Regions from separate parts of the Burkholderia sp. BCC1972 genome, predicted to be linked through region 2. Evidence: predicted binding sites of a transcription regulator. Region 2 holds the regulator's gene; each other region holds the start of a gene.
What was found. Region 2 encodes FliA, which starts transcription of late flagellar genes. Its sites were predicted from a motif close to CTAAAGTTTNNNNNNNNNNNGCCGNTA; they were not measured.
Positions count from the first base shown of each region.

Region 1: fliS (flagellar export chaperone FliS) is a predicted target of FliA. The motif match lies at 5,895-5,921, and genes of this name have one in related genera.
Region 3: bcsB (cellulose biosynthesis cyclic di-GMP-binding regulatory protein BcsB) is a predicted target of FliA. The motif match lies at 4,111-4,137, and genes of this name have one in related genera.

Region 1 covers NZ_CAJPGH010000013.1:135,797-143,581, forward strand. The annotation lists gene fliJ (flagellar export protein FliJ) at 1-271, opposite strand, end outside; gene fliI (flagellar protein export ATPase FliI) at 277-1,782, opposite strand; gene fliH (flagellar assembly protein FliH) at 1,815-2,498, opposite strand; gene fliG (flagellar motor switch protein FliG) at 2,491-3,486, opposite strand; gene fliF (flagellar basal-body MS-ring/collar protein FliF) at 3,476-5,239, opposite strand; gene fliE (flagellar hook-basal body complex protein FliE) at 5,489-5,833, shown strand; gene fliS (flagellar export chaperone FliS) at 5,996-6,430, shown strand; gene U5798_RS19895 (flagellar protein FliT) at 6,427-6,759, shown strand; gene U5798_RS19900 (flagellar hook-length control protein FliK) at 6,829-7,785, shown strand, end outside.
Region 2 covers NZ_CAJPGH010000006.1:70,911-78,695, reverse strand. The annotation lists gene flhB (flagellar biosynthesis protein FlhB) at 1-1,138, shown strand, start outside; gene flhA (flagellar biosynthesis protein FlhA) at 1,135-3,237, shown strand; gene flhF (flagellar biosynthesis protein FlhF) at 3,234-4,994, shown strand; gene U5798_RS11615 (MinD/ParA family protein) at 4,987-5,805, shown strand; gene U5798_RS11610 (RNA polymerase sigma factor FliA) at 5,828-6,562, shown strand; S-adenosyl-L-homocysteine riboswitch at 6,650-6,775, shown strand; gene ahcY (adenosylhomocysteinase) at 6,808-7,785, shown strand, end outside.
Region 3 covers NZ_CAJPGH010000014.1:86,362-94,146, forward strand. The annotation lists gene U5798_RS20570 (cellulose synthase subunit BcsC-related outer membrane protein) at 1-373, opposite strand, end outside; gene bcsZ (cellulose synthase complex periplasmic endoglucanase BcsZ) at 358-1,578, opposite strand; gene bcsB (cellulose biosynthesis cyclic di-GMP-binding regulatory protein BcsB) at 1,582-3,900, opposite strand; gene U5798_RS20585 (sensor domain-containing diguanylate cyclase) at 4,369-5,391, shown strand; gene U5798_RS20590 (hypothetical protein) at 5,415-5,867, opposite strand; gene U5798_RS20595 (phosphatase PAP2/dual specificity phosphatase family protein) at 5,867-7,273, opposite strand; gene U5798_RS20600 (bifunctional alpha/beta hydrolase/class I SAM-dependent methyltransferase) at 7,270-7,785, opposite strand, start outside.

The DNA.
Region 1 (7,785 bases), on a different contig from region 2:
CGGCGGCGGCCAGCACGTTGCGCTGCTGCGAGATCGCCGCGTCGAGCGTGTCGATGAACGCCTGGAAATTGCGCCAGTTGCCGGCCGGCATCCCGTGTTGCGCGGACTGCGCGAAGCGCGCGTGATATTCGTCGCGGTAGCGCAGCAGCGCGTCGAGCTGCTCGGCGGCCGCGGTGCGGTCGCGCTGGGCAGTGCCGAGCTGCTTCGCGGCCGAGTCGAGGTCGTCCTGCGCGCGATCGAGCAGCAGCTGAAGGGGAAAGCCGTGAGCCATTCGGGTCAGCCTCCGTAAGCGTCGAACAGCGCGTCGAGCGCAGCGAGGCTCGACGCGAACGGCGCGCATTCGCGAAAGCCCTGCTGCAGGAATGCCTCGATGCGCGGGTAGAGCGCGATCGCGCGGTCGAGCTGCGCGTCGCGGCCGGGTGCATACGCGCCGACCGCGATCAGGTCGCGATTGCGCTGGTAGCGCGACAGCATCTGCTTGAACTGCCGCACGTGGTCGAGATGGCCTTCGTCGATCAGCGCGGTCATCGCGCGGCTGATCGACGCCTCGATGTCGATCGCGGGATAGTGGCCGGCCTCGGCGAGCGCGCGCGACAGCACGATGTGGCCGTCGAGGATCGCGCGCGCCGAATCGGCGATCGGGTCCTGCTGGTCGTCGCCCTCGGTCAGCACCGTGTAGAACGCGGTGATCGAGCCGCCGCCCTCCGGCCCGTTGCCGGTGCGCTCGACGAGCGCGGGCAGCTTCGCGAACACCGACGGCGGATAGCCCTTGGTCGCGGGCGGCTCGCCGATCGCCAGCGCGATCTCGCGCTGCGCCATCGCGTAGCGCGTCAGCGAATCCATCAGCAGCAGCACATGCTTGCCCTGGTCGCGGAAATACTCGGCGAGCGACGTCGCGTACGCGGCGCCCTGCATGCGCAGCAGCGGCGACACGTCGGCCGGCGCCGCGACGACGACCGAGCGCGCGAGCCCGTCCTCGCCGAGGATCTGTTCGATGAATTCCTTCACTTCGCGGCCGCGTTCGCCGATCAGCCCGATCACGATCACTTCCGCGCTCGTGTAGCGCGCCATCGTGCCGAGCAGCACCGACTTGCCGACGCCGGAGCCGGCGAACAGGCCCATCCGCTGGCCGCGGCCGACGGTGAGCAGCGCGTTGATCGCGCGCACGCCGACGTCGAGCACGTGGTGGATCGGCTCGCGTTCGAGCGGGTTGATCGACGGCGCCGACAGCGGCGCCTCGACTTTCGCCGTGAGCGGGCCGAGGCCGTCGAGCGGGCGGCCCGACGCGTCCACGACGCGCCCGAGCATTTCCCAGCCGACCGGCAGCCGCTTCGCGCCCGCGAGCGGATCGGCGACGGGTGCGCTTTCGCGCGGCCACACGCGCGCGCCGGGCAGCACGCCCGCGACGTCGGTGGTCGGCATCAGGAACAGGCGGTCGCCGGCGAAGCCGACGACTTCGGCTTCCGCGTGCGGCAGCGTGCTGCCGGGCGGTAGCTCGATCGTGCATTCGGCGCCGACCGACAGGCGCAGCCCGATCGCCTCGAGCACGAGGCCGGCCGCGCGCGTGAGGCGCCCGCACGGCCGCAGCGGTAGCGCGCGGTGGCTGCGCGCGCCAAGCCCGTTCAGGTGCGTGCGCCAGTGCGCGAGATGCGGATTGTGCGGTGCGCGCGGTGCGGCGCCGGCGGGGTCGGCGGCCGTATGCGGCGTGGCACCGTGTGCGGTGTCGTGCGCGGCAGCCGGCCCGAACGACGCGAGCGCGAGCTCGCGTTCGAGCGGCGTCATGCCGTCGTGCGCGAGCGCTTCGGGCGGCCGCGTCACCACGTGCTCACCTTGCCGATCGCGGCGGCGACACGCTGCCAGCGCGTGGGCAGCGTCGCATCGACCTCGCCGGTCGCGGCGTGCGCGCGGCAGCCGCCGCGCTCGATCGACGCGTCGGTGCGCACGTTCCAGCCGAGCGTATCGAGATCGTCCTGCAGGTAGGCTTCGACGACGGGCAGGTCGGCCGGATTCACCGCGAGATGCGGTGCGCCGGACAGTGCCGGTTCGGCCGCGAGCACGTCGCGCACGGCCGCGACCAGCGCGGCCGGGTCATGCTTCACGTGCTGGCGCACGACCTGCTGCGCGATGTCGAGCGCGAGCTGCGCGAGGTCGGACGCGAGATCGTGCTCGACGCTCGACACGGCCTCGCGGAACGACGCGGCGAGCGCGGCGAGCTGCGCGGCCTGCTCGCGTGCGTCGGCCTGGCCGGCCTCGAAACCCTGTTCGCGGCCCTGCTCGAAACCGGCCTGGTAGCCGAGCGCCTGGCCTTCGACGTGGCCGGCCGCATGGCCTTCGGCGTGCGCGGCGTCGCGCACGCGCTGCAGTTCCTCGGCGAGCGCGGCGGCAGCCGCCGCCGCGTCGTCGGGCGGCGGCGGGGGCGGCGGCGGGTCGAACGACGCCATCTCCCACCGCTGGTACGCGGTGAGGGTGCCCACGCGATCGCTCGCCGAATCAGACATACGCGTCTTCCGCCTTGCCGCCGATCGCGATCGCGCCGCTCTCGGCCAGGTTGCGCACGATCTGCAGGATGCGGCGCTGCTGCGTCTCGACGTCGGACACGCGTACCGGGCCGCGCGCGTCGAGATCCTCGGCGAGCAGTTCGGCCGCACGCTGCGACATGTTCGCGAGGAACTTCTGGCGCAGGGCCGGCGGCGCGCCCTTCAGCGCGATGATCAGCGTTTCCGACTCGACTTCCTTGAGCACCATCTGGATCGCGCGGTCCTCGAGGTCGAGCAGGTTCTCGAACACGAACATCTGGTCGATGATCTTCTGCGCGAGTTCGGCGTCGTACTGGCGCACGCTTTCGAGTACGCCTTCCTCATGCACGCTCGTCATGAAGTTCAGGATCTCGGCCGCGGTGCGGATACCGCCCATCGGGCTGCGCTTCAGGTTGTCGCTGCCGGACAGCAGGCCCGTCAGCACGTCGTCGAGCTCGCGCAGCGCGGCCGGCTGGATGCCGTCGAGCGTCGCGATCCGCAGGATCACGTCGTTACGCAGCCGCTCGGTGAAGCACGACGCGATTTCCGACGCCTGGTCGCGGTCGAGGTGCACGAGGATCGTCGCGATGATCTGCGGATGCTCGTTCTTGATCAGTTCGGCCACTGCGGCGGAGTCCATCCACTTCAGGCCCTCGATGCCGCTCGTGTCGCTGCCTTGCAGGATCCGGTCGATGAGCACGCCGGCCTTGTCCTCGCCGAGCGCCTTGGTCAGCACCGAGCGGATGTAGTCGCTCGAATCGAGCGACAGCGCGGTGTGCTGCTCGGCTTCCTTCGCGAACTCCTGCAGCACGCCCTCGACCTGCTCGCGCGTGACGTTCTTCAGCGCGGCCATCGCGGCGCCGATCTTCTGGACCTCGCGCGGCGCGAGGAACTTGAATACCTGCGCGGCCTCTTCCTCGCCGATCGACATCAGCAGGAGCGCGCTCTTGGTCAAGCCTTCAGCGTTCATCGGACACCCAGTTCTTCACGACGGTGGCGACGATCTTCGGATCCTGGCGGGCGATCGTGCGCGCGTAGTCGAGGTTGCGTTCGTAACGGTTCTTCTCGGTTTCGAAGCCGAGCAGCAGCGAGTCGGGCTCCTCCGCCTTCTCCAGCGCGGGCAGGCCGTCGAGCGCGACCGGATCGTCCGGCGCCGCGAGCGCCGGCGCGGCGGGCTCGGGCGGCGGGAATGCGCGGCGCATCGCCGGGCGCACGAACATGAAGTAGAGCGCCGCCGCGGCCGCCGCGATGCCGAGCCACTTCGCGGCTTCCTTCGCCATCGCGATCATGTCGGGCTGGCGCCACCACGGCAGGTCGGCGTACGGGTCGCTCGCGGTCGAGAACGCGCTGTTCACGACGTTCACCGAGTCGCCGCGCTTCTCGTCGTAGCCCATCGCGTCCTTCACGAGCTGCTCGACCTGCGCGAGCTTGGCCGGCGGCAGCGGCTGCATCGTCACGTGGCCCTTCGCGTCGGCGACCGGCTGGTAGTTGACGACGACCGCGACCGACAGCCGCTTCACGTTGCCCATCGGCTGTTCGAGATGACGGATCGTCTTGTCGACTTCGTAGTTGGTCGTCTGGTCCTTGCGGTCGCTGACCGGCGTCGTCTGCGGCCCGTTCTGGCCGTTGCCGGCGACGACCGGCGCGGACGCCGGCTGCGGCGGCGTGTTCGACAGCGCGCCCGGCACGCCCGACGCGCCGCCCTGCGCGAGTTCGGTCGAGCTGCTGGTCTGCTGGCTGCGGATCGCGGACTGCTGCGGATTGCCGTTCGGGCCGTAGCTTTCCGACGTCTGCTCGATCTTCGAGAAATCGAGGTCCGCGCTGACCTGCGAGCGCGCGTTGCCGGCGCCGAAGATCGGCGCGAGGATCGCGTCGATGCGCTTCTGCGTGTTGTGCTCGACCTGCTGCACGTACTTGAGCTGGCTCGCGTCGAGGCCCGTGGCGGACGCGGTCTGGGTCAGCAGGTTGCCGTCCTGGTCGACGATCGTCACGTTCTTCGCGGGCATGTCGGGCACGCCGGACGACACCATCCGCGTGATCGCCTGGACCTGGCCCTCGTCGAGGACGCGGCCCGGGTAGAGGTCGACGAACACCGACGCGCTCGGCGCTTCCTTGTCGCGCACGAACACCGACGGCTTCGGAATCGCGAGATGCACGCGCGCGCCGCGCACGGCATTGATCGATTCGATGGTGCGCTGCAGCTCGCCTTCGAGCGCGCGCTGGTAATTGATCTGCTCGGCGAACTGGCTGATGCCGAATTTCTGGTTGTCCATCAGCTCGAAGCCGACCGAGCCGCCCTTGGGCAGCCCCATCGCGGCGAGCTTCAGGCGCGTTTCGTGCACCTGGCTCGACGGCACGAGGATCGCGCCGCCGGCGTCGGCGAACTTGTAGGGAACGTTTGCCTGCTGGAGCGCGGCAATGATCGCGCCGCCGTCGCGGTCCGACAGGTTGCTGTACAGCACGCGGTAGTCGGGGGCGCGGCTCCACAGCACGAGCGCGGTGATCGCGGCGATCGCGAACGCGACGGCGATCAGGAACGGCAGCTTCGGGTTGCCCTTCATCCGCGAGATGCCGGGAATGCGTTCCGCGAAGCCGCCCAGCCCGAAGTCAGCGCCGGCGACGCCCGCGCCCGGCAACGCGGCGGCCGCGGCGGCACCGGACGCCGGGCTGGCGAGGCCCGCGCGGGCGTCGGGGTTGATCAGCGAGTTGGCCTGCGAATCCATGCGTCGAGTTTCTCCGGAGCGGGACCACTGAGCTCGCTCGGACGAGCGGGCGGACAATGACACGATGCGATTATCGTGATCCGCGCCGCACTCCGATCGACCGAAAAGAGCGGGGTTTCCCCCGTACTTTCTCGGCTTTGACGCGCGGCGCGCTGCTATCCTTTTTCGCGATCCGGCATGGTGCGCGTGGTGCGGCGCCGGCGGATCCGCCCGGTACGTCCGGGTCTCTTCTCTCAGCCTGGGGACAGCATGACTGCGAACGTCAGCGGAATCGGTTCGGTGTTGCAACAGATGCAGTCGATGGCCGCGCAGGCGTCCGGCGGCGTCGCGAGCCCGACGGCAGCGCTTGCCGGCTCGGGCGCGGCGACGGCCAGCACGTTCGCGAGCGCGATGAAGGCGTCGCTCGACAAGATCAGCGGCGACCAGCAGCACGCGCTCGGCGAGGCGAAGGCGTTCGAGGTCGGTGCGCCGAACGTGTCGCTGAACGACGTAATGGTCGACATGCAGAAAGCCAACATCGGCTTCCAGTTCGGGCTCCAGGTCCGCAACAAGCTAGTGAGCGCTTACAACGACATCATGCAGATGTCGGTGTGACAGGCGGGCCGGGCGGGGCCGGTGAACCGGCTTTTCCGCGCCCGGCGGCCGCCGCGTGCGCCTAAAGCTTTTCAAATCCCTTCCGATAACTCCGGAGAAGGCCGCGCCGTGCGATGCACGGTGGCGGCGACCGTATAGCCAAGGCAGAACAAGGAGAAGCGCATGTTTTCCCCAGGACACGCTGGAGCCAGTGCCTATGCGCGTGTCGGCGTCGAGACGGGGGTGATGGGCGCCTCCCCGCACCGGCTGATCGCGATGCTGTACCAGGGCGCGCGGCAGGCGATCGCGCTGGCGCGCATGCATTTGCAGCAGGGCAACGTGCCCGCGCGCGGCGAAGCGATCAGCAAGGCGATCCGGATCGTCGAGAGCGGGCTGCAGGCCTCGCTGAACCGCGACGCAGGCGGCGAGATCGCGGACCGGCTCGACGCGCTGTACGCGTATATCGGCCGGCGCCTGATGGACGCGAACGCGCAGGCGAGCGACGCGATGCTGGTCGAGGTCGACAGGCTGCTCGCGACGCTCGAGGAAGCATGGACGGGCATCGGCCCGGAAGTCGCGCGGATGGCCGCGCAACAGGCAGCGGACGCATCACGATGAATCACAAGGCCGAATACTTCGCACGTTACGAGGCGCTCGCCGCCGTGTCGGGGCGCATGCTGTGCGCCGCCCGCGACGCCGACTGGAGCGCGTTGCCGGGGTTGCAGGCCGAATTCATGCAACTGGTCGACGGGTTGAAGGAAGCCGATCCGGGCGTCGCGCTCGACGAATCGGATCTCGGGCGCAAGCTCGGCCTGATCCGCCGCATCCTGGCCGACGACGCGGCGATCCGCGATCTCGCGAGCCCGGACGTCGCGCGGTTGTCCGCGCTGTTCGAGGCGCGGCGCTCGACCCAGGTATTGACCGATCTCTATCGGGCGCGCGGGTAGGGCCCGTTTTCGGGGCCACGCAAGCGCGTTCCATAGGCAAACACACCCTAGGGTGAGCAGGCTCCGATCATGACCGGTATCGATTCCGTTGCGGCCGCGCTGCTGGCGAGCCGCCTCGACAGCCTGCTGACCGACACCGTCGCGGCGCCCGCCGGCGGCGGTGCGACCGCGCAGGTCGGCACGCCGGGCGCCGGCGCGTCGTCCCCGCCGCCGGCCGGCAGCCCGCCGGCCGCGCCGCCGGCCTCCACGCAGACCGCACTGTCCGAGGTCGGGCGCGTGCTCGACGCGATTTCGCGCGCGGGCGGCGATGCGACCCCTGCGATTGCCGGGCGTACGCCGCTGCTGGCCGATCCCACCGTGCTGCTGACCGATCCGGCCGCGCCGGCGCGCGTTCCCGCTACACCCGCGCCGGCTGCATCCGCGCCGGCCACGTCGTCCCCGCCTGCCTCCGCCGCGGCATCGTCCGCCGCGGCTGTACGCGAAGCGGCCGCGCCGCTGCCGGTCGCGGCGCTGCGTGCGGCGCTCGCGCAGGCCGTGAGCGAGAGCGGCCTCTTCTACGAATCCCATCTGGCGCAGTGGCTGGCCGGCCAGCGTCCGCTCGCGGCGCTGATGCGCGAGCCGCAGGCACGCCTGACGTCCGCCCTCGCGCCGGCCGACCGCGATGCTTCGCCGCCCGGCTCGACCGACGTGCTCGACGAACTGCTGGCGCAGCATTCGCCGCTGCCTGCGCCCGCGCGGGCGGCCGCGCAGCCGGGCACGCCGGCCCAGGGCGGCGCACCGGCTCGCGATCCTGCGCAGGCGATGCCGGCGGCGGCCCGGCAAGGCGGATCGTTGCAGCCCGATCCCGCCGATCCGCTGGGTGCGCATGCCGACACGCGCTGGACGCCCGCGCGGGCCGACCTGGCTGCCGCATCGTCCGATCCGCAGGCGCAGACCCTCGCGACCGTCCATCCGGCCGCCGTACCGATCGTCAGGCAGCAGCTCGATGCGCTCGCGACCGACCAGTTTCGCTGGACCGGCGAGGCC
Region 2 (7,785 bases):
GCGCGAGGAGGGGCAGGTCGCGCGTTCGCGCGAGCTGGCTTCGTTCGCGCTGCTCGCGGCCGGGTTCTACGGTGCATGGCTGCTCGCGGGCCCGTCGGGCGCGCATCTGCAGACGATGCTGCGCGGTGCGTTCACGTTCGATCGCACGATCGCATTCGACACCAACCGGATGCTGTCGGCGGCCGGCAGCGCGAGCCTCGAGGGCCTCACCGCGCTGCTGCCGATCCTCGCGCTCACCGGCGTTGCCGCGCTGCTCGCACCGATGGCGCTGGGCGGCTGGCTGATCTCGCAAAAGACCTTCGAGCTGAAGTTCGACCGCCTGAACCCGATCTCGGGCCTCGGCCGGATCTTCTCGATCCAGGGGCCGATCCAGCTCGGGATGTCGATCGCGAAGACGATCGTCGTCGGCGGGATCGGCGGCGTCGCGATCTGGCGCAGCAAGGACGAGCTGCTCGGCCTCGCGACGCAGCCGCTCGGCGCCGCGCTCCCCGACGCGCTGCACCTGGTCGCCGTGTGCTGCGGCACGACGGTCGCCGGGATGCTGGTGGTCGCCGCGCTCGACGTGCCTTACCAAATCTGGCAGTACAACAAGAAGTTGCGCATGACGAAGGAAGAAGTGAAGCGCGAGCATCGCGAGAACGAAGGCGATCCGCACGTGAAGGGGCGGATTCGCCAGCAGCAGCGCGCGATCGCGCGCCGCCGGATGATGGCGGCCGTGCCGAAGGCCGACGTGGTCGTCACGAACCCGACGCACTTCGCCGTCGCGCTGCAATACACGGACGGCGAGATGCGCGCGCCGAAGGTCGTCGCGAAGGGCGTGAACCTCGTCGCCGCGCGCATCCGCGAACTCGCGGCCGAACACAACGTGCCGCTGCTCGAAGCGCCGCCGCTCGCGCGTGCGCTGTATCACAACGTCGAACTCGAACGCGAGATCCCCGGCTCGCTGTACTCGGCCGTCGCCGAAGTGCTCGCGTGGGTCTACCAGCTCAAGCGCTTCCGTTCGGAAGGCGGCGCGTTCCCGGCGGTGCCGGTCGATCTCGACGTGCCGGCCGAACTCGACAAGGGCACGTCGGTGGCCGCCGACGACGAGCGCGAAGAAGCCGAAGACACGCTCGGCAAGCAAGGAAGCGCAGCATGAGCACCCCGACCACCGGCCTGTTCGCGAAGCGCGCGAACCCGTTCGCAGGCACGAACCTGCGCGCGCTCGCGGGCCCGATCCTCATCTGCATGATCCTGGGGATGATGATCCTGCCGCTGCCGCCGCTGCTGCTGGATCTGCTGTTCACGTTCAACATCGCGCTGTCGGTGATGGTGCTGCTCGTCAGCATGTACACGATGAAGCCGCTCGACTTCGCGGCGTTCCCGAGCGTGCTGCTGTTCTCGACGCTCTTGCGCCTGTCGCTGAACGTCGCGTCGACGCGCGTCGTGCTGCTCGAAGGCCACATCGGGCCGGACGCGGCCGGCCAGGTGATCGAGGCATTCGGCCACTTCCTCGTCGGCGGCAACTTCGCGGTCGGCATCGTCGTGTTCGTGATCCTGATGATCATCAACTTCATGGTGATCACGAAGGGCGCGGGGCGGATCGCCGAAGTGTCCGCGCGCTTCACGCTCGACGCGATGCCCGGCAAGCAGATGGCGATCGACGCCGACCTGAACGCCGGCCTCATCAACGAGGAGCAGGCCCGCAAGCGCCGCCTCGCCGTGTCGCAGGAAGCCGAGTTCTACGGGTCGATGGACGGCGCGTCGAAGTTCGTGCGCGGCGACGCGATCGCCGGCCTGATCATCATGGCGATCAACGTGATCGGCGGGCTGATCGTCGGGATGGTCCAGCACGACATGTCGTTCGCCGCGGCCGGCACGAACTACACGCTGCTGACGATCGGCGACGGCCTCGTCGCGCAGATCCCGTCGCTCGTGATCTCGACCGCGGCCGGCGTGATCGTGTCGCGCGTCGCGACCGACGAGGACATCGGCACGCAGATCACCGGCCAGCTGTTCACGAACCCGCGCGTGCTGACGATCACCGGCGTGATCATCGTGATCATGGGCCTGATCCCCGGCATGCCGCACTTCGCGTTCCTCGGGCTCGGCGGCGGCGCGATCTGGCTGGCCCGCACGCAGATCAAGCGCGCGGCGGCCCGCAAGGCGGCCGGCGACCTGACCGACATCGCGCCGCCCGCCGTGCTGCCGTCCGACAGCCACGAGGCGACCTGGGACGACGTGCAGCTGATCGATCCGCTCGGCCTCGAAGTCGGCTACCGGCTGATCCCGCTCGTCGACAAGGGCAGCGACGGCGAGCTGCTCAAGCGCATCAAGAGCATCCGCAAGAAATTCGCGCAGGAAATCGGCTTCCTGCCGCCGGTGATCCATATCCGCGACAACCTCGAACTGCGGCCGAACGCGTACCGGATCGCGCTGAAGGGCGTCGAGATCGGCGTCGGCGAAGTGTTCCCGGGCCAGTGGCTCGCGATCAACCCGGGCCAGGTGACGGCCGCGCTGCCGGGCGCCGTCACGCAGGATCCCGCGTTCGGCCTGCCGGCCGTGTGGATCGACGTCGCGATGCGCGAGCAGGCGCAGGTGTACGGCTACACGGTGGTCGACGCGAGCACGGTCGTCGCGACGCACCTGAACCATCTCGTCGTCCAGCACGCGGCCGAACTGCTCGGCCGCCAGGAAGTGCAGGCGCTCATCGAGCGCACCGGCAAGGACGCGCCGTCGCTCGTCGAGGACCTCGTGCCGAAGACGATCTCGCTGACGACGTTGCAGAAAGTGCTGCAGAACCTGCTCGAGGAAGGCGTGCCGATCCGCGACATGCGCACGATCCTCGAGGCCGTGTCCGAACACGCGGGCCGCGGCGACGCGTACGAGATCACCGCCGCGGTGCGGCTCTCGCTCGGCCGCGCGATCACGCAGCAGTGGTATCCGGGCGCCGGCGAGATGCAGGTGATGGGCCTCGACGCGAATCTGGAGCGCGTGCTGTCGCAGGCGCTCGCCACCGGCGCGAACCCGGGCCTCGAACCCGGCCTCGCGCACAACCTTCTGACCGGCACGCAGCAAGCGATGCTGCGTCAACAGAATCTCGGGCTGCCGCCCGTGCTGCTCGTGCAGCACGCGCTGCGCGCGATGCTCGCGCGTTTCCTGCGCCGCAGCCTGCCGCAATTGAAAGTGCTGTCGTATGCCGAAGTGCCGGACACACGCACGATCAAAGTCGTTAACGTCATCGGGGGTTCCGCTTGAACATTCGCAAATTCACCGGCGCAACGAGCCGCGACGCACTTCGTCTCGTGCGCGAGGCGCTCGGCGCCGACGCGGTCGTGCTGTCGAACCGCACGCTCGATGACGGCAGCGTCGAAATCGTTGCACTCGCCGATTCGGACCTGGCCGCGGTGACGCCGCCCGCCGCCCGCCCGCGTCTCGCCACGCCGCGCCAGCCGGAATCCGTGCCGGCCGCCGCCGTGCCCGGCATCGTGTCGCGCCCCGGCGCCGCAGCGGTGCGGCCGTCCATCAACCCTTACGCCGCCGGCGAAGGCGGGCTGCCGGACGTGTTCTCGTCCGTGTTCGGCGCGAGTGCCGATGCGGACGACGCGCACGCGTATGCGCCGGCGATCGACGCGGATGCGCCGGTCGCGGCTTCGCCGTCGATCACCGTACCCGCTGCCGGTATGCCCGCCGCCGATACATCGGCCGCTGGCGCGTCCGAACCCGCACCGTGGCTGGTCGAGCACGCGAAGCGCCTGACGCAGCAGCGCGACGCGCTGATCGCTCGCGCGCAGGCGCCGGCCGCGCCGCCCGCGAGCGCGCCCGCGTCGCAGGCCGCCGCGCGCGCGACGCCGCCCGACTGGGCGCGCGACATCGTGCGCGACGCCGAACGCCGGATGCCGGCCGCCGCGACCCGCGCGCCCGACACGAGCGCCGCGCACGCGGCGAAGACGGCCGAGCGCACGCGCCTGTCCGCGGACGCGGCCGCCGCGGTGGCCGATGCGGTGAAGTCGCGCATCGAGCGGATCGTCAACGACACGGTGATGCAGGAGCTCGGCGAACTGCGCGGCATGATGGAAGAGCAGTTCGACAGCCTGAAGTGGCACGACCGCCAGCGTCGCAGCGCCGTGCACGGCGCGCTGACGAAGCACCTGTTCGCGGCCGGTTTCTCCGCGCAACTCGTGCGGATGCTGGTCGACAACCTGCCGTCCGGCGACGGCGCGCAGACCTTCGAACAGGCTGCCGAATGGGCGCAGTCGGTGCTCGCGTCGAACCTGCCCGTGCTCGACAGCGAGGATGCGCTGATGGAGCGCGGCGGCGTGTTCGCGCTGATGGGGCCGACGGGCGTCGGCAAGACGACGACCACCGCGAAGCTGGCGGCGCGCTGCGTGATGCGCTTCGGCGCGAGCAAGGTCGCGCTGCTGACCACCGACAGCTACCGGATCGGCGGCCACGAGCAGCTGCGCATCTTCGGCAAGATCCTCGGCGTGCCGGTGCACGCGGTGAAGGATGCGGGCGATCTCGCGCTCGCGCTGTCCGAGCTGCGCAACAAGCACATCGTGCTGATCGACACGATCGGCATGAGCCAGCGCGACCGCGCGGTGTCCGACCAGATCGCGATGCTGCACGGCGCGAACGCGCCGGTGCAGCGCCTGCTGCTGCTCAACGCGACGAGCCACGGCGACACGCTCAACGAAGTCGTGCAGGCGTATCGCAGCGCGGGCGAGCACCCTGACCTCGCCGGCTGCATCCTCACGAAGCTCGACGAGGCGACTCACCTCGGCGGCGTGCTCGACACGGTGATCCGCTACAAGCTGCCGGTCCACTACGTGTCGACCGGCCAGAAGGTGCCGGAGAACCTGTACGTCGCCTCGACCAAATTCCTGCTGAAGAGCGCGTTCTGTGTGCCGCGCGACGGCTCCCCCTTCGTGCCGCAAGACGAGGACATGCCGACGCTGCTTTCCGCACTGACCGCACGTTCCACCGCCGAGCTGCACGAGGTGCGATTTGGATAAACGGATCATCGACCAGGCTGAAGGGCTGCGGCGCCTGCTGGCCGGGCGCGCGTCGCGCATCGTCGCGGTGACGGGCGGGCCGGCGGGTGTCGGCTGCACGTCCACCGTCGTGAACCTGGCCACGGCGCTTGCGTCGCTCGGCAAGGACGTGCTCGTCGTCGACGAGCGCGCCGACGTGCATTCGGCCAGCGCGACGCTGGCGGGCGCGTGGCTGCGCGACGGCGAACGCACGCGGGTGGCCGCCGGCTTCGGCCTGTGCGCGGCCGCGCGGCTCGCGCGCGCCGGCTACGGCGACGCGCAGCTGAGCGATTTCATCGACGGCCCGGCCGACATCGTGCTGGTCGACGCGCAGCTCGGCGCCGACGGCGCGTTCTCGGCGCTCGCACGCGAGGCGCACGACGTGCTGGTCGTCACGCGCGTCGCCGCGCAGGCGATCACCGAGGCGTACGCGTGCATGAAGCGGCTGCATTTCGCGCACGCGTTCGCGCAGTTCCGCGTGCTGACCAATCACGTCGGCAGCCACGCGGACGCGAAGACGGCGTTCGACAACCTCGCGGGCGTCGCGAGCCGCTACCTGACCGTGTCGATCGCCGACGCGGGCTGCGTGAGCGCCGATCCGCTCGTCGAGCATGCGCGCGAACTGACGCATGCGGTGGTCGACGCGTTCCCGTCGTCGCCGGCCGCGCGCGATTACCGGCAGATTGCCGCCGACCTGCTGTACTGGCCGATGCGCCCGCGTTCGGGTGCGGGGCGCGCGGTCCACGCGGGCGGCAAACCGTCGTACGAGGCGGGCGCGGCACACGCCGCGTGAGCGCCACCGCAAGGAGAGAGCCATGATGTACAACGCTCAAGGAAAGATGTCCCAGGCCGACGTGCTCGCGCAATATGCGCCGCTGGTGCGCCGCCTCGGTCTGCAGCTCGTCGCGAAGATGCCGGCGAGCGTCGATCTCGACGACCTGATCCAGGCCGGCATGATCGGCCTGATGGACGCGGCCGGTCGCTACAAGGAAGACCAGGGCGCGCAGTTCGAGACCTACGCGACGCAGCGCATCCGCGGCGCGATGCTCGACGAGCTGCGCAGCAACGACTGGCTGCCGCGCAGCATGCGCAAGACGTCGCGCGAGGTCGAGCACGCGGTGCACCAGGTCGAGCAGCATCTCGGCCGCTCGGCGAGCGAGACCGAGATCGCCGAGCACCTGAAGATGCCGCTCGACGAATACCAGGGGATGCTGCAGGACCTGCACGGCAGCCAGCTCATCTACTACGAGGATTTCGACCGTGCGGCCGACGACGAGCCGTTTCTCGACCGCTATCGCGTCGATCACGCCGATCCGCTGTCCGCGCTGCTCGACGAGCACCTGCGCGAGGCGCTCGTCGAGGCGATCGAGCGGCTGCCGGAGCGCGAGAAGCTGCTGATGTCGCTCTATTACGAACGGGGTCTGAATCTGCGCGAGATCGGCGCGGTGCTCGAGGTGAGCGAGTCGCGCGTGTGCCAGCTGCACAGCCAGGCCGTCGCGCGCCTGCGCGCGCGGCTGCGCGAACAGGCCTGGGTCGGCGCGGAGTCCTGACCCTTTCAGGGCGGCCACGCGCGCCGACGCCGCGCGCGGGTATCGTGCTCGCGCATTTTGCGCGCCGATTTGCTACAATCCCCTCCGTTTTCCGAGGAGCGTTGCGACGGACATCCCTGTCCGCCAGGCTCGGAAGGCTTCACCAAGCAGCCGTGCGGCACGCATTTCGCGACCGTCGCGCCGGCCCCGCTTCCTGAACGGCGCTCACGTCACCAATCTAGAAACTTTTTAGAAAGGAGGGCGTGATGAACGCCATTATCGATTCCAAGGCTTCCCACGATTACGTCGTCGCCGACATGGCGCTGGCCGGCTGGGGCCGCAAGGAACTCAACATCGCCGAGACCGAAATGCCGGGCCTCGTGCAGATCCGCGACGAATACAAGGCACAGCAGCCGCTGAAGGGCGCGCGCATTGCCGGTTCGCTGCACATGACGATCCAGACGGGCGTGCTGATCGAGACGCTGAAGGCGCTCGGCGCGGACGTCCGTTGGGCGTCGTGCAACATCTTCTCGACGCAGGACCACGCTGCGGCAGCGATCGTCGAAGCCGGCACGCCGGTGTTCGCGTTCAAGGGCGAGTCGCTCGACGAGTACTGGGAATTCTCGCACCGCATCTTCGAATGGCCGAACGGCGAATTCGCGAACATGATCCTGGACGACGGCGGCGATGCCACGCTGCTGCTGATCCTCGGCGCGAAGGCCGAGAAGGACCGTTCGGTGATCGCGAAGCCGACCAACGAGGAAGAAGTCGCGCTGTACAAGTCGATCGCGAAGCACCTCGACATCGACGCGACCTGGTACTCGAAGCGCCTCGCGCACATCAAGGGCGTGACCGAAGAAACCACGACCGGCGTGCACCGCCTGTACCAGATGGAAAAGGACGGCCGCCTGCCGTTCCCGGCGTTCAACGTGAACGATTCGGTCACGAAGTCGAAGTTCGACAACCTGTACGGCTGCCGTGAATCGCTGGTCGACGGCATCAAGCGCGCGACCGACGTGATGATCGCGGGCAAGGTCGCGGTCGTCGCGGGCTACGGCGACGTGGGCAAGGGCTGCGCGCAGTCGCTGCGCGGCCTTGGCGCGACCGTGTGGGTCACCGAAATCGATCCGATCTGCGCACTGCAGGCGGCGATGGAAGGCTACCGCGTCGTGACGATGGAATACGCGGCCGACAAGGCCGACATCTTCGTGACGGCCACCGGCAACTACCACGTGATCAACCAC
Region 3 (7,785 bases), on a different contig from region 2:
GATATTCGTCGGCCACCCGCCGCGTGGCGGGCGCATTCGGCGACTGCGCCTGCAGGCGCGCGAGCGACGCCTGCGCGCCCTTTGCGTCGCCGAGCCGCAGCAGCACGCGGACCTGTTCGGCCAGCAATTCGGGATCGCCCGGCGCGATCAGCAGCCCCTTGCGCAATGCGTCGCGCGCGAGGTCGTCGCGATGCTTGGTGCCCCACATCCGCGCGGTGTCGAGCTGACGCTGCGCGTCCGTGGAAGCGGAGGTCGCCGCCGCATTCGGCATCGCCGTGCCGGATGCCGGGCCCGGCGCCGCCGCGCACACCGACGACGCGAGCCACGCGAATCCCGCGACATGCGGCACGGCGCGCTTCAGCGGGCGGCGCACGAGCGGCCTCCCCAGCGCGGGTCGAGCGTGCCGTCCGCGCCGAACGTGTAGCGCCCTTCGCGCCAGCCGAGGCCGAACAGCGTCAGCACGCTCGTGTAATAGCCCGGTGCCGACTGGCGCGCGAGCGTCTCGACGCGGGCCGCCTGCGCATCCGCGAGCGCACGCTGGCCGCGCGCGTCGAGGAACGGGACGGCCGCCGCCGAAAACCCGCCGTTGCCGTCGTTCGGCCCCGCGACGCCCGTCGTCGTGTCGACCTTCTCCGGCGGCGCGCCATGCGCGGCGATATGGTCGGCGAACGGCGCGAAGCGCGCGAGCAACGGCGCGGCCAGCGGATCGGCGCGGTCGAGCATGCCGGCCCACAGGTACACGCGGATCGCGTTGTACGCGCTCTCCGCATGCGTGTCCGGATCGGGCCCGAAGCCCGTGCCCGCGCGATACAGCGCCCAGTCGGGCGAAAAGCCCTTCGGCGCCGTGTCGAGCAGCACGCGCCCGGTGCTGGATGCCAGCGCGGCCCAGCGCCGGTCGTCGGGCAGGCGCGCGCCGAGCGCGCGGATCACCTGCGGCGGCGAATAGCTCGGATTCACGCGGAACTGGCCGTTGGCGAGCCTGAACCCGGTCGGCCCCGGCAACAGCGTGAGGCCGAGGCCCGGCACGCTCGCCGTCTCGTCGTCGAGCACGCGCTTCGCGAGCAGCGCGCCGCGTGCCGTATAGCTGCGCTCGTGCCACAGCCGCCCGGCTTCGACGAGCGCATACGCGATCCACAGGTCGGCATCCGACGCCGCGTTCGCGTCGAGCACGCGCCACGCGCCGTCGGGCGCGCGGCCCCACAGCCACGCGGGCAGGTGCGCGCTCAGGTCGCCCTGCGCGAGGTTGTTCTCGGTCCATGCGAGGATCGTGTCGAACATGCGCCGGTCGTTCGCGACCAGCGCGAAGAAAAGTCCATACGCCTGCCCCTCCGATACCGTGCGTGAATCGGCCGAGCCGACGTCGATCACGCGGCCGTCGGCCGAGATGAAATCGCGCTTGAACGCGTCCCAGCGCGGCCAGGCCGCGCCGCATCCCGCATCGGGCGCGGCGGCGCCCGCGGCCTGCGCGCGCGTGGCCAGGCCGGCCGCCGCGCACGTCATCGCCAGCGCCAGCGCGAGTGCCGCGCCGACACGTCGCGCCGGCTGCGTTGCCCGTCGCTTCGTCAATGCCCGCGCCATCCGTTACATCCCCCGTCGACGCGCGGCGATTCTCTGCAGCACGCTGAACACGCCGAGCGCCAGCAGCAGCCCCGCGACGACGCCGACCGCGCCGAGCGCGACCGGATGCCGCGCCGCCTCGGTCCACACACGCGCATACCACGGCACGAAGCCGACCACGTAAGGCTCGCCGACGCGCAGGCTGTCGACCTGCCCCGGCCGCACCACCGCGAGGTCGCCCTGCAGTTGCGACACGAGGCCCGGGTTCTCGAATACGTCGAGCAGATCGCCGAGGCGCGGCTGGTCGGTCGCCGTCAGCGCGACGACGCTGCGGCCGCGGCTGCCCGGCAGCTCGAATCCGGCGAGCGTCGCGAGCGGGCCCGTCTGTTCGATATGCGCGCCGCCGTCGGCGAGGCCGACGCCGTTGCGCCACCGCTCCTTCACCGTGAACGCGACGCGCGTGGCACCGTCGCCGCCCGCTCCGCCCTGCTCGCCGAACGCGAGCGGCAGCGCCGAGCGCCAGTGCGCGAGCAGCGGCGACGCCGGCGAGCCGTCGATCACGAGCAGATCCTTGTGGCCCGACAGCGCGGCGACGTCGCCCGGCCGCGCGACCTGCACGCGCAGCGCCGGGAAGCCGGTCCATTCGCCCATGTGGCCGAGCATCGTCAGGTAGGCCTCGAGCTCCTGCGGCGACGGCCGGTCGGACAGCACGACGGCCGTCTGCGACAGGTCGGCGAAGCGCGTAAACGGGAAGCCGCTGTTCGCGAAGAACGCGAGGTTCGGCAATTGCGCGTAGTGGACGAAGTGCGAGAAGTCGATCGTCGAATCGGGATCGATCGCCGCGCGCTGCGGCTCGGTGGCCGTGCTGGAACACAGGCCCGTCTTCTGCGAATCGAGCGTGAAGCGGAATTGCAGCTGGTTGCCGCTGCCGACGCGGAACGCGGGAATGTCGACGTCGCTCGTCACGCGCCCTTCCGGCACCGACAGCAGCGGTAGCTGCATGCGGCCATGCGCATCCTCGGCCTGGGCCGGCCCGAGCCGGTACGACTTCACGAGCTGGTCGTTGATCTCGACCGCGAGCGTCGAATTGTCCTGCACGGTCGGCGCCGTGTAGCGGTAGCGCAGCGTGATCGGCACACCCGCGCCGTTCCACGAATGCAGATCGGCCGGCACGCGCAGGTTCAGGCGGATCGCGTCGGGCGTCGTGCCGCGCACTTCGAGCTGGCGCGGATCGTTGACGAGCTCGCGAAACGTGATCGGCCGGTTCACCGGCAGCCAGCGCGGCGCGTCGTACGGCTTGCGCGGCGCGCCGAGATCGACGTGCGCAACCGTCGCCGCCGGCCCCGACAGCGCCGCGCGGCCGAGCACGAGCGTGGCGACCGCATCGTCGACCTCGGCCGCCGTGCGGCCCGTGACGACCAGCACCTTGCGTCCCGGCGCGGCCGGGTTGTCGGCCACCGCGAGCAGCGGGCCGTTGATCGACGGCAGCACGAGGCCGGCCGGCAGCGTCGCGGCCGTCCCGACCACCACGGCCTGGTCGTCGGCCGGCAGCCCGGACGATACGGGGAAGCGCGCATGCCGGTAGTCGGCCAGCGCGCCGAACCACGACGCGAGCACGCCGGCGCTGCGCAGCGTCGCCGAATCGGGCGCGGCCGGCAGCACGAACGGCAGTCGCACGCGGCCGTTGTCGCGCCGGTCGAAGAACGGCGCAGGCAGCAGCGCGAGATCGTTCGGCAAGCGCACCGGCGATTCGTCGAGAATCAGTTCGCTCGTCGGGCTCACGTCGGCCCACAGCGCCGAGTTCGTCGGATCTTCGCAATGATCGAGCGTGTAGTGCGCGATCAGGCGCAGGCCGATCTGGTTGAAATCGGAGAAGTAACGCGGATCGATCGGGATCTCTTGCGTGACCGTGCGGCCCGCGCGCGCGGCGTCGAACGGGACGGTCGCGATCACTTCGCCGTTCACCGACACCTTCAGGTGCGACATCGGGAACACCAGCGACGGCGAATACGCATAGGTGAGGCGCAACCGCGCGCCCGTCACCACGCGGTCGAGCCGCACGCCCGCGTTGATCGTGCGCGCGTCGTCGGCGCCGCGCAGGCGCAGCGGATCGAACGCGCCGAGCGACGCGAAAGGCAGACGCACGGTCGTCGCCGGCAGGCCGGCCGACGATGCGCTGGCCGCACTCGGCGCGGCCGCGAGCACCGGTGCGGCCGCTTCGGCGGGCCCGGCAGCCGACGCGGCGGCCGGCACTGCCGGCATCGGCGCGGCCGACAGCGCGGCCGTATGGAAAGCGCCAACCATGGCGGCCGACAGGACGAGCAGCGACGCGGCCGGCTTCATGCGCCGCTCCGTTTCGTCTGATTGATCCGGTCATCAAGCACGTCGGAACCGACGCGCGCTAAGCAGCTATGCCCGTGAGTGCACATCCCCACTGCTTCCCCTCATATGGCGAACTGACCTGATGCATTTATCGAAACGACGCGGCGCATTCCTGAATGGCCGTCGTCGTGCTGCGCGCGCCTGGCACGGGCGCGCACCCATTCGTCACACTATCTCAAAAAAAGGGCAAAACTTGCGCGAATTCGTGACGGTGAAGCGAAAAAAACCTCGATCCAGTCGGAAATGCTGCACGAGCGGGACGAATGGTAAGAATTGCGCCGTTGTCGCCGGACGGGCCGAACGGCATACTGCCGGCGCGGTGCAGCCGGCCGCCGGGCGGCCCGTTGGCTGGGACGCGCGGCCGCGAGGCGGCGCGTATGCTACCGCAATCCCGCGACACCGGATGCGCTTTCTTTCATGGAAACTGACTTGAATCAAATCGTCGACACCGCCACCCCGTCCTCCGACACGCTGCTGCGCATCATCGCCGTGCAGGCCGAGATCGCGAAGCTCGGCCTCGACCTCGGCAGTGTGATGACCTACGTCGCCGAGCAGGTGCCGCTGCTCACGGGCGCGAGTGCGGCCGCGGTCGAATTCGCCGAGGGCGACGACATGGTGTATCGCGCCGCATCGGGCACCGCCGCCGGGATGCTCGGGCTGCGGCTGCGCCGCTCGGGCAGCCTGTCGGGCCTGTGCGTGCGGCAAGGCGAATTGCTGCATTGCGTCGATTCGGAAACCGACCCGCGCGTCGATCGCGACGCATGCCGCCGGGTCGGCCTGCGCTCGATGCTCGTGATGCCGCTCACGCATGCCGACACGACGGTCGGCGTGCTGAAGGTGATGTCGCCGGAAGTCGACGGCTTCTCGCCGGCCGACGCCGGCACGCTGCGGCTGACGGCGGGGCTGATCGCCGCCGCGATGTTCCACGCGGCGCGCAACGAGGCCAACGAGCTGTACCTGCGCGCCACCCATGACGCGCTCACGGGCTTGCCGAACCGCGCGCTGTTCTACGACCGCCTGCGCCAGTCGATGCACACGGCGCTGCGCGCGAACGGCCGGCTCGGCATTCTCAACATCGACATGGACGGGCTGAAGCCGATCAACGACGGGTTCGGCCACCGCGCGGGCGACGCCGCACTGCGCGAGATCGCCACGCGGATGCAGGGGGCGGTGCGGCGCTCGGATACGGTCGCGCGCGTCGGCGGCGACGAATTCGCGGTGATCCTGCCGAACATCGGCACCCGCGACGACGCGCATGCGCAAAGCACGCGGCTCGCGCGGCAGGTCGGCGAACCGTTCGAATTCGAGGGGCGCGCGTTGCGGCTGGGCGTCAGCGTCGGGATCGCCATGTTGCCGGAAGACGGCACCGACATGACCGCGCTGATCGAGCATGCCGATCAGGCGATGTACGAGGCCAAGCGAACGCGGTCGCAGCGCACGGCTTACGCGTAACGCCTGCCGCGTCACGTGCGACGCTAGCCGATTTGCGGCGCCGCGATCGCGAGCCCGACCACGAGCCACTGCACGATCGCGACCAGCACGCCGGCCCGGCACAGCCCGACCGCGCCGCGTACGCGCGCGTCGAGCGCGCGGCCGGCCTTGGCCGCATCGATCCAGCCGAGATCGGCGAGTGCGCGGTCGAGCGCCGCGAGCCCGTCGTCGACCGACGCATCGCCGGCCGTCGCCCGCGCGAGTGCCGCGAACAGCCGGCGGTCGATCTCGATGCGCACCGCGTACCACAGCGCCGCAATCCCCGACCCCGTGCTGACGACGGCCAGCAGCACGCGGGCGACCGTCGCCGGCGCCCAGCCCGCGGCGATCCACCAGCCCGCGCCGGCCGCGGCCAGGGCGGCCGCGATCGCCCACGCGCCCGCATCGAGCGCGCCGCGCGCGGCGGCAATCCGGAACGGCGCCGACGGATCGCCCATCACGCCCCTCCCGCGTGGCGACGATCGATCCAGTGCTGCAGCACGGTCACGCCTTCGTCCGACCACACCGCGTGCGGCTGCACCGCGCGCACCGCGGCCAGCGCGTCGCGCGCGTCCCCCAGCCCGCGTCGGGCCGCGAGCCACGCGGCCGCGCACAACACGCTGCGCCCGTATCCGAGGGCGCAGCAGACCAGCACGTCGCGCCCTTCCCCGTGCAGGCGCTCGAGCGCCGCGACGGCCTCCGAAAGCTGTGCCGCCGTCGGCGCGACGAGGTCGAGCTGCGGCACGGCCGCATACGCGAGCGATGCATCTGCCGCCGCCCAGCGCGGCATCTCGGCGGTCAGGTCGACCAGCGCGGTGAAGCCACGGCGACGCACGTCGCGCGTCGTCGGCGTGCGGCCTATCGACACGCGCTCGTCGATCCGCACCGGCGCCGGCTGGCGGAACGTCCACAGCCGCGAATTGACGAACGCGCCGGCGATCGTCGGTGCGAGCAGCCAGCGGATGAATACCGGAAGGCGCCCATGCGGATCCTTCTGGAAAGCACCGGGCGCGCCGCGCCGGTAGGCCCACGCGACACAGGCGAGCGCCAGCGCGACCCACCCGGCCGCCAGCGCCCAGCCCGGCGCGCGCGGCACGCACCACAGTGCCGCCAACGCCACCAGCGCCGCGCCGATCGCATAGCGCCGTGCGAGCGCGCGCCCGGCCACGTTCGGTGACGCATCGGCGCCCGGCAGCCGGCCCGCCGCATCGCGCAGCGGGAACAGGAACAGTGCGAGACAGCCGACGGCCGCGCCGGTCGGCACGTCGATCGCGTGATGCTGGTAGGTCGTCAGCACCGACACGCCGATCGCCGCGAACCACAGATGCAGCACGGCGCGCGCGAACGTGCCGCGCAGGTGCTGCGCATAGACGGCCCACAGCACGACGAGCAGCCCGATGTGCAGCGACGGTGCCTGGTTGAACGGCTTGTCGAAGCCCATCAGCAGCGTGAACAGCGCGCCGGCCACGCCGCCCGCGTCGGGCCGCTCGAACCCGAAGCGCAACGGCCACGCGACGAAGCATGCGACCGACACCAGTTGCACGGTCAGCAGCCGCTTCACGTGATCGAGCAAATCGGCGCGGCGCGTCCAGAAGAAGAACGACAGCGCATACAGCAGGTCGATCGACCAGTACGGCACGATCGTCCACGGCACGAACGGGATCGCATGCTCCCAGCCGAACGCGAACGTCGGCACCGCCGCGCGGCGCGCCGCGAGCCAGTTCGCAAAGCCGTACGTCGAGAAGAACACCGCGCCCATCACCGCGAGCCAGCCGAAGCGCAGCGCGAACGATGCGTCGCGCGCGCCGGCCGCCGGCTCGGCCAACCCGCCACGCGCGCCCGCGCCGCCGCCGAGCGCGCTCATGACGCGTCGACCCGCTGCGCGAGGCTGACCGTGAAGATGCCCATTTCGTCGATCCGCTGGTCGAGCTTGCGGAAGCCCGCACGCGCGACAAGTTCGTCCATCTCGGCCTGCGAGCGGCGGCGCATCACCCAGGTCGCTTCACCGCGGTGATTGTTCAGCGCGCGTGCGATGAATTCGAGCTGCGGATGCCACGGCTGCCCCGTATAGACGAGATAGCCGCCCGGCGGCACGGCCTGCGCGAGCCCGCGCAGCGAGCGTTCGATCAGCGCGTTCTCGCCGAACAGTTCGTACAGGCCCGACACGATCGCGAGCGTCGGACGCGGCTCGAGCGTCGCGAGCGACGTCTCGTCGAACGCGTCGCCGCGCTCGAAGCGCGCGATCGGCTCGAGGCCGCGCTGGGCGATCAGCACGCGCCCCGCCTCGACGTTCGGCGGGCTGTAGTCGCGCAGCGTGATGTCGTCGGGCGCCGCGCCGTCGCGCTCGGCGGCCGACGCGATCGCGTCGAGCACATA